DNA from 4 places in the Mesorhizobium sp. B2-9-1 genome. Region 1 is predicted to be linked to each of the others. Evidence: riboswitches for the same ligand, from Rfam matches in the RefSeq annotation. Region 1 holds a riboswitch; each other region holds the start of a gene.
The links. Region 1 has a riboswitch for cobalamin ahead of FJW05_RS00565 (DUF1636 family protein). Riboswitches for the same ligand answer to the same signal wherever they lie in the genome.

Region 2: it holds a riboswitch for cobalamin, as region 1 does, so the genes downstream of both, FJW05_RS11955 (CbtB domain-containing protein) here and FJW05_RS00565 (DUF1636 family protein) in region 1, are expected to answer to the same signal.
Region 3: it holds a riboswitch for cobalamin, as region 1 does, so the genes downstream of both, FJW05_RS10095 (DUF1636 family protein) here and FJW05_RS00565 (DUF1636 family protein) in region 1, are expected to answer to the same signal.
Region 4: it holds a riboswitch for cobalamin, as region 1 does, so the genes downstream of both, bluB (5,6-dimethylbenzimidazole synthase) here and FJW05_RS00565 (DUF1636 family protein) in region 1, are expected to answer to the same signal.

What each region holds. Positions count from the first base shown of each region.
Region 1 covers NZ_VFTP01000001.1:112,277-115,174, reverse strand. Annotated here, with positions in the region: gene FJW05_RS00575 (NADH-quinone oxidoreductase subunit A) at 1-81, opposite strand, end outside; gene FJW05_RS00570 (winged helix-turn-helix domain-containing protein) at 415-1,614, shown strand; cobalamin riboswitch at 1,645-1,848, shown strand; gene FJW05_RS00565 (DUF1636 family protein) at 1,888-2,319, shown strand; gene cobW (cobalamin biosynthesis protein CobW) at 2,316-2,898, shown strand, end outside.
Region 2 covers NZ_VFTP01000004.1:366,778-369,675, forward strand. Annotated here, with positions in the region: gene FJW05_RS11945 (PilZ domain-containing protein) at 1-161, opposite strand, end outside; gene FJW05_RS11950 (histidine phosphatase family protein) at 313-885, opposite strand; adenosylcobalamin (AdoCbl) riboswitch at 969-1,112, shown strand; gene FJW05_RS11955 (CbtB domain-containing protein) at 1,113-1,322, shown strand; gene FJW05_RS11960 (CbtA family protein) at 1,427-2,167, shown strand; gene FJW05_RS11965 (hypothetical protein) at 2,519-2,898, shown strand, end outside.
Region 3 covers NZ_VFTP01000004.1:35,138-38,035, forward strand. Annotated here, with positions in the region: gene FJW05_RS10085 (ABC transporter substrate-binding protein) at 1-104, opposite strand, end outside; gene FJW05_RS10090 (ABC transporter ATP-binding protein) at 136-924, opposite strand; gene FJW05_RS10095 (DUF1636 family protein) at 921-1,307, opposite strand; cobalamin riboswitch at 1,399-1,604, opposite strand; gene FJW05_RS10100 (AraC family transcriptional regulator) at 1,838-2,671, shown strand; gene FJW05_RS10105 (helix-turn-helix domain-containing GNAT family N-acetyltransferase) at 2,827-2,898, opposite strand, start outside.
Region 4 covers NZ_VFTP01000013.1:124,852-127,749, forward strand. Annotated here, with positions in the region: gene FJW05_RS20785 (exodeoxyribonuclease VII small subunit) at 1-180, opposite strand, end outside; gene FJW05_RS20790 (histone deacetylase family protein) at 184-1,110, opposite strand; cobalamin riboswitch at 1,226-1,404, shown strand; gene bluB (5,6-dimethylbenzimidazole synthase) at 1,447-2,178, shown strand; gene FJW05_RS20800 (hypothetical protein) at 2,179-2,898, opposite strand, start outside.

The DNA of each region.
Region 1 (2,898 bases):
GACGATGAGCGCCAGACCGACGATCATCGCCACGGCGATGAACAGCACGATAGGCAGGTACGAACTTAGGAGTGCGCTCATGCGGCGACTTTCCTTCGGCGGGGGCAGTTCACTTTGATTACAGCAACGGACTCTAATGCGGAAGCGTGACAGTTTAACCGCTGAACCGTTTTAACGGGCCCATGCTGCAACGCGGCGAGGGTTAGCGCAGCGGTTTCGGTGACGCAAGTCAAACGTTGTTCAAATCGCGGCGCTGGACGCCTTATCGGAAGAAACTGGTCCGATCCGCTCCTGTTTGATTTCCTTCAGCTTTTACTCCACTTTTCTCTCCTGACATATCTCCCGCCATTTGCCTGCTAGCATGACAGGAATCACCGGCTAAAAATCCAGCAGATGATCGGGCAAGGACACCTGATGAAGGACAAGATTTCGCTGGCCATGGCGAGGCGCATTTCGCTCGGCGCGCAAGGGTTCAACGACCCTAGGCCCAGTGGTATTCCGGATCGCCGCCACCTTGCACGGGTACTTTCGCGAACCGGCCTCTTGCAGATCGATTCCGTGAGCGCGGTGGTGCGCGCGCATTACATGCCGCTCTATTCGCGCCTCGGCCCCTACCCGCTTACGCTGCTCGACAATGCCGCGGTCACCCGCAAGCGCGCCGTGTTCGAATACTGGGCGCATGAGGCGTCGTTCCTGCCCGTCGAGACCTACCCTTTGATGCGCTGGCGCATGCAGCGCGCCGAGCAGGGCGACGAGATGTATCTCGGCCTGGCGAAATGGGGCCGTGAACGCAAGGAAATGATCGACGAGATATATAGAGAGGTCGCCGATCGCGGTCCGATCGCCGCCTCCGATATCGAAGGCCACAAGGGCAATGGCGGCTGGTGGGGCTGGAGCGAGGCCAAGCACGCTTTCGAATGGCTGTTCTGGGCCGGGCGCATCACCACCGCCTACCGCCGCGGCTTCGAACGCTATTACGACCTGCCCGAGCGCGTTTTGCCGCAGGCGGTCCTCGACCTGCCCGTACCCTCCGTCGAGGACGCGCATCGCGAGTTGCTACGCATCTCGGCCCGCGCCCATGGCATCGCCACCTATGGCGACCTTCGCGACTATTTTCGTCTCGCGCCGGGCGACACGAAGGATCGCATCGAGGAACTGGTCGATGCCGGCGAATTGCTGCCGGTGAAGGTCGAAGGTTGGGACAAGACCGCCTATCTCCACAAGGACGCCCGTTTTCCGCGCCGGATAGAAGCGCGTGCCCTGCTCGCCCCCTTCGATCCCGTCGTCTTCGAACGCACCAGGACCGAGAAACTCTTCGATTTCCGCTACCGCATAGAGATCTACACGCCGGCCGAGAAACGCCAATATGGCTACTACGTGCTGCCCTTCCTGCTCGGCGACCGGATCGTCGCCCGCGTCGATCTGAGGGCCGATCGCCCGGCCAGCGTGTTGCGTGTCCACGCTGCCTATGCCGAGGCCGGCGCCCCGCCCGAAACGGCCGCCCAGCTCTTCGACGAGTTGAAGCAGATGCAGGGCTGGCTCGGCCTGGAGTCAATCGAAGTGACGCCGGCCGGCGACGTCGGACCGGCGCTGGCCGACATCGCGGTGTCGTAGCTGCGCGTTGACAGGGACCTAGCCGTAAGCCTAAATCCTGACCCAGACGGTCTTCTCCCGGCAAAGGGAGGAGCCAAGAGGGAATGCGGTGCGGGCCAAAACCCAAATCCGCGGCTGTCCCCGCAACTGTAAGCGACGAGCCTCTGCCGAAAACCACTGGGATGTTCCCGGGAAGGCGGCATTCAGGGCGACGACCCGCGAGCCAGGAGACCTGCCGTCTGAGACTTTAAGTATCCGAATGCCCGGCGGGTTTTCCGGGCAAGGAGCATGGTTTTGGATCGCAACGGCAGTTTCCCGGCAAACAGTGCGGATGTTCCGTCCGAGCCCGACGCTTTGGCCGGCGTCGCCGTCATCGTCTGCTCATCCTGCCGCGACGAGACCGGGTCGGATGCGCATCCGCGCGCCGGCGCGCTGCTTGCCGAAGACACGCGTCGGGCGGCTTGCGGCGAAAAGATCGACATCCGTACCGTCGAATGCCTCGGCAACTGCAAGCGCCGGCTAAGCGCGGCGCTGCTGCGCGACGGCTGCTGGAGCTACGTCTTCGGCGATCTGAACACGACCAGCGGCGCCGATCTCGTCACCGGCGCGAAACTCTTCGCCACCTCGACCGACGGCCTGATCCCCTGGCGCGGCCGGCCCGATTCTCTCAAGCGCGGCCTGGTTGCCCGCATCCCTCCCCTCGACATGCTGAAGGACCGACCATGAACGCATCCGTTTCCCGTGTGCCCTGCACCGTCGTCACCGGCTTCCTCGGCGCCGGCAAGACGACGCTGATCCGCAACCTGCTCGAGAACGCCAAGGGCAAGCGGCTGGCGATCATCGTCAACGAGTTCGGCGATGTCGGCATAGACGGCGAGATTCTCAAAGGCTGCGGCGTCGACTCCTGTCCGGAGGAGAACATCGTCGAGCTCGCCAATGGCTGCATCTGCTGCACCGTTGCCGACGATTTCGTGCCGGCGCTCGACCGAATCCTGTCGCTCAACCCCAAGGTCGATCACATCCTGATCGAAACCTCGGGCCTCGCTCTGCCGAAGCCGCTGGTGCAGGCATTCCAGTGGCCGAGCGTGAAGAGCCGCGTGACGGTCGATGGCGTCATCGCCGTGGTCGACGGCCCGGCGCTCGCCGACGGCCGTGTCGCTTCCGATATGGATGCGCTGCAGGCGCAGCGTGCGGCGGACGATTCCCTCGACCATGACGATCCGGTCGAGGAGGTGTTCGAGGACCAGATCGCCTGCGCCGACCTGATCATCCTGTCGAAGAGCGACCTGATGGATGCGGCAGGCT
Region 2 (2,898 bases), on a different contig from region 1:
TCCGGGATCTCCACATCTGCGCCAACGCGCAATTCCGCGCCCTGCTCGTGCTGATTTCTGACCGAGCAACCGATCCTGACGCCGGCGGCGATGATCGTGGCTTGCTTGAGCACGAATTCGCGCGCATGAAGACGTCGCTCGGTCTCGGGAAAACTGGCCATATCCGGCGGGCTCCTCAGGCAAGGCTCTCCTCGCCATGGGGCCGCACCATAGCAGCGAAGCGTTTCCGTTCCGTTAGCGATCACTGAAACGGTGGTGTGCCGGCTTGATATGCCGGCCGGGTCCACGGATGGAGCGTTCACGCCTGAGCGTTCAGCCGGCGACAGTGACGCCGCTCGCGCGCAGCACCCAGCGGCGGCCGTCGCCGCGGAACTCGGTGAGCGACAGCGGCTCGATGTCGATCTTCCAGACCGAGGAAAGCGGCGCGCCGAGCACATGCGCCATGGTGGCGCGGATCGGCACGGCATGCGTCACCGCGATGGTGTGACCGCTCTCGCCGGCCAGCCGCTCCATCAGCGCAGCACCCCGCCGGGCGACGGCGGCGAGCGATTCACCGCCATGAGGCGCCGCGTCTGCGTCGGCGAGCCAGGCCGCCATGCCTTCGGGATCCTCGACCTGCACCTCCTCGAAACTTTTGTCGGCCCAGCGTGCGAAATCCTGCTCGGCAAGCAGCGGCTCGATCGCCGCGTCAAGGCCGAGCGCCTCGGCCGTCCGCCGCGCGGCCAGCGCCGGACTTGTCCAGACACGGTCGGCGCGACGCAGCGAAGCGGCCAGCGCGCCGGCGCGATCGAGGGCGCGCGGCTCCGGCGGCTCATCGTTCGGAAAGCGGCCCTTGCGCATGCCGGGCGTCGCTCCGCTTGCGATCATCGTCAGGCGGGCAAGCATGAAAAACTCCGTGGCCCAGCGAAAAACAGGCCTCACGTAGCCGTGCCGCCATTACATGTCGTTGACAGGCGAACGAAGTGCTGACAAGTGTCTTAGTGCTATACGGGATTGGAAGCCGGTGCGAGTCCGGCACGGTCGCGCCACTGTGATCGGCACCAGCCGAAAGTCAGGCCTTATTCCGCAGCATCGTTCGATCAACGGGACGCAGTATCCCACGGGAGGTCAATATGTCCGACACCACCTTCGCCCCCAGCTACGGCCCGGTTGCGATTCCGGTCCGCGAGCTTCTGCCCTGGGCCATCCTCGGCGGGCTGCTTTTGATGCTGGCGATCTATTTCGTCGGCGCGGAAGAAGGCGCGACCTCGCTGATCCGCGGCACCTATGTGCACGAATTCGTGCATGACGGCCGACACCTGCTCGGCTTCCCCTGCCACTAAAGCGGTACAGCATCGCTGAACCCGCTTTCGATTCTGATCTAACGCAATTCCGGACGGAAAACCGCTACGCACTTTTCCTGGAATTGCTTGGAGGGATTAGTGACATGGTTGGAAAACTTTTGCTGCGCGGCATGCTTGTCGGGCTGGTCGCCGGGATTCTGGCGTTCGCCTTCGCCCACGTCTATGGCGAGCCGCAGGTCGACAAGGCGATCGCCTTCGAGGAACAGCAGGCCCAGGCCGCCGGCGGGGCGCCGGAGCCCGAGATGGTCAGCCGCGCCACGCAAGCCGGCATCGGCCTGGCAACCGGCGTGCTGATCTATGGCGCCGCGCTTGGCGGGCTGTTCTCGCTGGTCTTCGCCTACGCCTATGGCCGGCTGGGCTCGCTGGGACCGCGCGGCACCTCGGCGCTGCTGGCGTTGCTCGGCTTTCTGGCCGTGATCGTGGTGCCCGGCCTCAAATATCCGGCCAACCCGCCCGCGGTCGGCAATGCGGAAACGATTGGCTACCGCACCGAGCTGTTCTTCATCATGATCGTCGTCTCGATCGCGGCGATGGTGGCGGCGGTGGGTCTGGCGCAGCGTCTGTGGAAGCAGCTCGGCGCCTGGAACGCCTCGATCGTGGCCGGGCTCGCCTTCCTCGTCGTCTTCGCTTTGGTGAAGGCGGCGCTGCCCGACATCAACGAGGTGCCGGAGAACTTCTCAGCGACCGTGCTGTGGCAATTCCGCGTCGCCTCGCTCGGCATCCAGCTGGTGCTGTGGACCGTCGTCGGGCTCGGCTTCGGCGCGGTTGCCGAACGCGTGGTCGCGGTGCGCGACCAGCGCAGCCCGGCACGCCGCTACGCCTGAAATCCGATGCGTTGGCCGCCACTGTTTCGCGCCCTGGCGGCCAAAGCGGCTCAACGGTCGGTACGACCGCAGAGCCACTTTGGTCTTTTGTTTTCTCGCAATTCCAGACGGAAAACCGCCGCACACTTTTCCTGGAATTGCTCGGTTGCTCAACGGTCGATACGACCGCAGAGCCACTTTGGTCTTTTGTTTTCTCGCAATTCCGGACGGAAAACCGCCGCACACTTTTCCTGGAATTGCTCGGTTGCGGCGCTGCTCGCATTTGTGGCCGCCACATCCGCGCAAGCGCATAGCGGATCCTCGGCCCCACCTCCTCCGGGCATCCAGATCCCCAGCCTGACCCACGGCCAGATGGCCGTCATCGCGCGCTATCGCGGCGATATCCTCGACCTCGCCCAGCGCCAGACCACGACCGACCCGACCTTCCGCCGGCTCTACAATCACGGCAATCTGCAATTCACCTATTGCCTCTGGGGCTTGATGCCGGGCAGCCTCGGCGACGAGGAAAGCCCGTTCAACGAATGCAGCCACGCCTATCTCGCCACCGCCAAGGCGCTGCTCACCTATATGGCCACGATGCCTTCAGCTGAACGGGGTGCGAAGGCGCTGATCTCGGACATCGATGCCGAGATGGTGCGCAGCGGCGCGTCGTGGATCCTGTGCCAGTATAGCGGCGAGGCCTTCAGCACCGGCGCGGTCGTCGAGCCACGCTGGCGCGACATCTTCTTCCA
Region 3 (2,898 bases), on a different contig from region 1:
GCATCGAAGGTGAGCGGTTTGCCGCAGCTGTCGACGGTGACCGGGAAAGCGAAGGCGGCCGAGGCGACGAGCGACAGGGCCAGCGACAAGGCGAGGCGTTTCACGAGATGATGCTCCTTGTTGGGGTGTGCAGGTTCAGGACGGCGAGGAAGCGCGCATGGGAAGCTCGAAGACGGTGAGCTCGCGATCCTCGGTCGGGTGCCGCAGGCGCAGCACGTCGATGCCGAACACCTCGCGGACAAGCGGCTGCGCCAGCGCCTCGCGCGGCGGAGCCAGGGCGTGCAGCCGGGCGTTGCTCATCACCGCGACGCTGGTGGCGAAGGGCGCCACCAGCGCAAGATCGTGCAGCACGGCGACCACGGCCATGTTGAACTCGGCCACCAGCTCGAGCAGCTCGCCGCGAGCGCGCGGGTCAAGATGGTTGGTCGGCTCGTCGAGAAACAGGATTTTCGGCTCCTGCGCGATGGCGCGGGCGAGCTGCGCGCGCTGGCGCTCGCCGCCGGAGAGCGAGCCGACGGTGCGCGCGAGCAACGGCAACAGCCCAGTCCGGCGCAGCGCCTCGACGACGATGTCGCGATCGTCGTGCCGGCGCCTCAGACCGGCGTGCGGGACACGGCCAAGCTCGACATAGTCGATGAGCGCAAGGCGCGGATCCGGCTGGTCCGTCTGACCGACGACGGCGATGCTGAGCGCCCGTTCGGCGGCGGTGATCCTATCCAGCCGGCGTCCGGCAAGGCGAACCTCGCCGCGGCTCGGCGACAACGCCCCGCATAACATGCGCAGCAGAGTTGTCTTGCCGGCGCCATTGGGGCCGATGATGGCCAGCCGCTCGCCCGCCGCCAGCGACAGGCTGACATCCTCGACCAACGTCCGGCCATTTGCCGTGGCGCGCAAATCGCGGGCTTCGAGCAGGAGCGCGCTCACCGGACCAGCTCCCTGGCCTTGCCCGCGGTGGGGATGCGCGCCAGTATCTTGCCGGCGAGCCTTGCCGGGCGCTGGCCGGAATTGCACCAGCCGTCGGGCAGCGAGGCATAGAGCCTGGCAAATTCGACCAGCGCGCCGGCGTCGGTGCCGCTGTCGATGGAACCGAAGAGATAGCTGGCCTTGCCTTGCGCGTTGAAGGCCACGGTCAGCGGGCGCGAGCAGCCGGCCATGCAGTCGACGGTTTCGACAGCAAATGACGACGCCAAAGTCTCGGCAAGCCTTGAGCGAAGGTCGGCGCACAAATCCCCGCCGGACCTACGCCCGGTCACGGTATCGCGGCACAGCGAACAGACGATGATGCGATGGCTAAAGACGTCCGGCATTTCCGTCACTTTCCAAAAATGGCGGCGGAAGGATGCCGGACGAACCGGCCGACAAGACCGGTGTCCGCGTCTCCTCCCGGCACACCCCGTCCGGTCAACTCGTGTCGATGGCAGGTCTCCTGGCTCGCGGGTCGTTACGCCATCCGCCTTCCCAGCCTTGCCGGCCAGTGGCGTTTCGGATGGAGCTCGCCGCTCACAGTTGCGGGGGCAGCCACGGCCTCGACTCGGATGAGCCTCACCGTGTTCCCTTTTCACCCCTCGCCTTGCGGCTCGGGGACCATGACGCAGCTATCGTAGGTTGTCCCCGTGCGAGTCGCAACGGGCCTTCGTCCGCCCCTCGTGCGAAAGACATGGCAGGATCGCTGGGTCGTTGCCGCAAGTCGTTTATTTCCCTTTGATATGTAATAACATTACCAGCTAGAATACATTGCCGTGGCTTGTCAACTCGTTCGACTTCGCTCAAAGCGCAATTTCGATCAAACTGGCCGGCGGCGCGGGGGCTAGTGTCGCCGAGCCAAATGCGAGGAGCCATGAACCCGACTGAGAAAGCGCTGTGGTTTGTCGAAAGCCACCTGCCCGACGCCATCAGCCTTGACGAGATAGCGGCAAGCAGCGGCGTGTCGCGCTTCCATGTGACGCGCGCCTTCGGCGCGGCCACAGGACGGTCGGTCATGGGGTACATGCGGGCACGCCGCTTGAGCGAAGCGGCGCGCAAGCTGGCCGGCGGCGCGCGCGACATTCTCTCGGTCGCGCTCGATGCCGGCTACGGCTCGCATGAGGCGTTCACGCGGGCCTTTCGCGATGAGTTCGGCACCACGCCGGAGTTGGTGCGCGCGCAAGGCTCGACCGAAAACCTCGATCTTGTGGAGCCCATACTGATGGACAGTTCGCTTCTCACCGCACTCGAGCCGCCGCGCTTCGAGACCAGCCGCCCCTTCCTCGTCGCCGGGCTCGGCGAGCGCTACAGCTGCGAGACCAGCGCCGGCATTCCGATGCAGTGGCAGCGCTTCGCCCCCTATATCGGCAACATTCCGGGCGAGGTGCCCGGCGTCTTCTACGGCGTGTGCACGAATGGCGACGATGCCGGCAATTTCGACTATGTCGTCGGCGTCGAGGTTTTGGACTTCTCCGACCTGCCGAAGGATTTCCAACGCGTGCGGGTGCCGGCGCAGAAATATGCGGTGTTCTCGCATCGCGAGCACATCTCGACCATCCGCCGGACCGTCAACACGATCTGGAACAAGTGGCTGCCGGTCTCCGGACACGAGATCGCCGACGCGCCCGAGTTCGAGCGCTACGGGCCCGAGTTCGATGCCCGCACCGGCAATGGCGGGCTGGAGATCTGGGTGCCGGTCAAAGGATGATGGTCTTCCCTTCTCCCCCTGTGGGAGAAGGTGGATCGGCGCGCAGCGCCGAGACGGATGAGGGGTGTTCCAGCGGAGTGAGACGCTGGCATTCCCTGGAGCACCCCTCATCCGTCGCCTTCGGCGACACCTCCCACAGGGGGAGAAGGGAACACCTAAAGCTCGAGATTCCACGTTTGCCCGACAAGATCCTTGCCGAAGGAATGATGGCGTTCTTCCTCGACCAG
Region 4 (2,898 bases), on a different contig from region 1:
CTCGGCCGCTTTCAGCAGCCGGTCGCAATGCGCCTTCAGCGCTTCGCCGCGCTCATAGATCTTGATCGACTGGTCGAGCGGGACGTCGCCGCGCTCGAGATCATCGACGATCTTCTCCAGCGCGTCGAGCGCCTGTTCGAAGCTCATCGCCTTGACGTCCTCATTGCCTTCCAATGCCATACCCTATCCCTTCATCAGCCGCCCGACATGGGCGGCGACTGAAAATGCCAGTCCCTGCAGATCGTAGCCGCCTTCCAGCAGGCTGACGAGCCTGTTGGAGCTGTGGCGGCCGGCGCGCTCCATCAACTGGCCGGTCGCCCAATCGAAATCGTCCTCGGTCAGGTTGATCTCGGCCAGCGGATCGCGGTGGTGCGCATCGAAGCCGGCGGAAATGATGATCAGGTCCGGCGCGAACGCGTCGATGGACGGCAGCACGCGCGACAGGAAGGCGTCGCGGAACAGGTCGCTGCCGGTCTGCGGCGCAAGCGGCGCATTGACGATGTTGCCGGCGCCGGTCTCGTCCTTCGCGCCGGTGCCTGGGTAAAGCGGCATCTGGTGCGTCGAGCAGTAGAGAACCGACGGATCATCCCAGAAGATGTCCTGGGTGCCATTGCCGTGATGGACGTCCCAGTCGACGATGGCGACGCGTTCGGCCTGATGCTTGTTCTGGGCGTAGCGGGCGGCGATCGCCGCCGTGTTGAACAGGCAAAAGCCCATCGCGGTGGTCTTTTCGGCATGATGTCCAGGCGGACGGGCGGCGACGAAAACGTTTGCCGCACGACCCTCGAAGACGTCGTCCACCGCCGCATTGGCACCGCCGATCGCGGTGATCACGGCCTGCCAGCTTTTCGGGCTGGCGCTGGTGTCGGCGTCGATCGAAACGATCCCGCTCTCAGGGATCGCCGCGCGCACGCGCTCGACGAAATCCTCGGGATGCGCATAGAGGATCGTTTTCTCGTCGCCTTCCGGCGCCTTGACGCGGTCGAGCGCCGCAAAAGCCTCGTCGTCCAGCACGCGCTCGATGGCGCGCAGGCGGTCGGGCCGCTCGGGGTGACCGGGCGGGGTGAGGTGTTCGAGGAAGATCGGATGCGTGTAGAGACGGGTGGCCATGGCGCCTAATCTAGGGACCTACGACCGCAATGACCATGTTTGGCAGCCGAATGGCTGGGGAAAATCGCGTCTTGCCGTGTCGCTAACGCCATTGGCGTGGCCCAAGCTTAGCTGTAAGGTCGCGCCGCTGCCTGGTGCCCGCGACGCGGGAGAATCGGGAACACGGTTGAACTCCGTGGCGTGCCCAACACTGTAAGGGGGACCGCGCCGGCAAACGCCACTGTCGAAGACGGGAAGGCGCCGGATGCGGGACGATCCCGAGCCAGAAGACCGGCCCGGCAGACATGGTTTACCGCTTGGTCAGGCGGGGGACTGCTTGTCGCAAGGGGAAAAGCGATGACGGCAGCAGCGATCGCCACGAGCGGCGACGACTTTGACCAACTGGCGCGCGACGCGGTTTACCGGGCCATGTTCACCAGGCGCGACGTGCGCAGCCATTTTGTGCCCGACGATCTCGATGACAGCGTGCTGGCGCGGCTCATCACCGCCGCGCATCACGCGCCGTCTGTCGGCTATATGCAGCCGTGGAATTTCATCGTCATCCGCGACGCCGCGAGGCGGCGGCAGGTACGTGATCTTTTTCTCGCCGCGCGCGAGCAGGAATTGCCGGCGATCGAGGCGGAACGGCAGGCGCTCTACCGTAAGCTGAAGCTCGAAGGCATCTGCGAAAGCGCGCTCAACCTGTGCATCACCTGCGACCGGCAGCGCTCGAAGGACTCGCCGCTCGGGCGCTGGCACAATCCGGAGATGGATCTCTACAGCACCGTCTGCGCGGTGCAGAATTTCTGGCTGGCGGCGCGGGCCGAAGGTGTCGGCGTCGGCTGGGTGAGCATCATCGAGACCGAAGCGCTGAAGCGGCTTCTCGCGATCCCCGAGCATGTCATGCCGATCGCCTATCTCTGCGTCGGCCGCGTCTCGGAATTCGCGCCGAAGCCGGACCTTGAGGCGCATGGCTGGGGCAAGCGCCTGCCGCTGCCCGAACTGGTCATGAGCGAGACGTTTCGCGGCGCCGGCGAGGCGCCGCTTAAATCGGCAATCGCAAAGCTTGGCGGCCCATCAAAGCCATGATCAGGCGGCCCTCGGCGTATCCCAGCGCGAGCCGCCGCCAAAAGAGCCCAGTGCCTTGTCGCGCAATTCCCTGAATTTGGACGAGGTCTCGGCGAGCCGGCGGTCCCATTCGGGATTGGGCGCTTGGCCTTCAATGGCTTCAAAATAAACCTGCATCAGAGAGGCGATGGCGAAGGGCTCGATGAAGGCTGCCTTGAAGGCCCAGGCAAAGACGATGGCTAGCACGAAGGCCCAGCCGGCAAGCTGGCCCGGCATGACCCACAGAATGGCGGCTGCGGGCGCCAGCATCAACAGGAAGATGACGAAGGACACGCCCCACATGATCGCCGCCAGCCAGACGGCGTTCTTGACCATGTGCTTGCCGTTCTGCGCGTAGAGCACGACGCCTTGCCGCGCCGTCTCGAAAGGCGAGCTCGAATTGATGCGGATGTTATAGCCGAGGATGATCTCGTCGACATAGGTCAACGACAGGCGGATCACCGTGTTGATGAAGCTGACGATGCCGCTCAGGCCCGGAATGGGCAGGAAGGCGGCGATGCCGCCGATCAGGCCGGTGATGGCTCGGATGGCGCCCTTGACCAGCTGGTCGACGACGAAAAGGATGTTGGCCTCGGCAAAACGCTGGGTGACCACTTCCTTCGCGTAGGCGATCTGGCCCTGGCCGTCGGGGACATCTTGGCCGTCGATCAGATGCACCATGACGGCGATATGGCCCGCTTT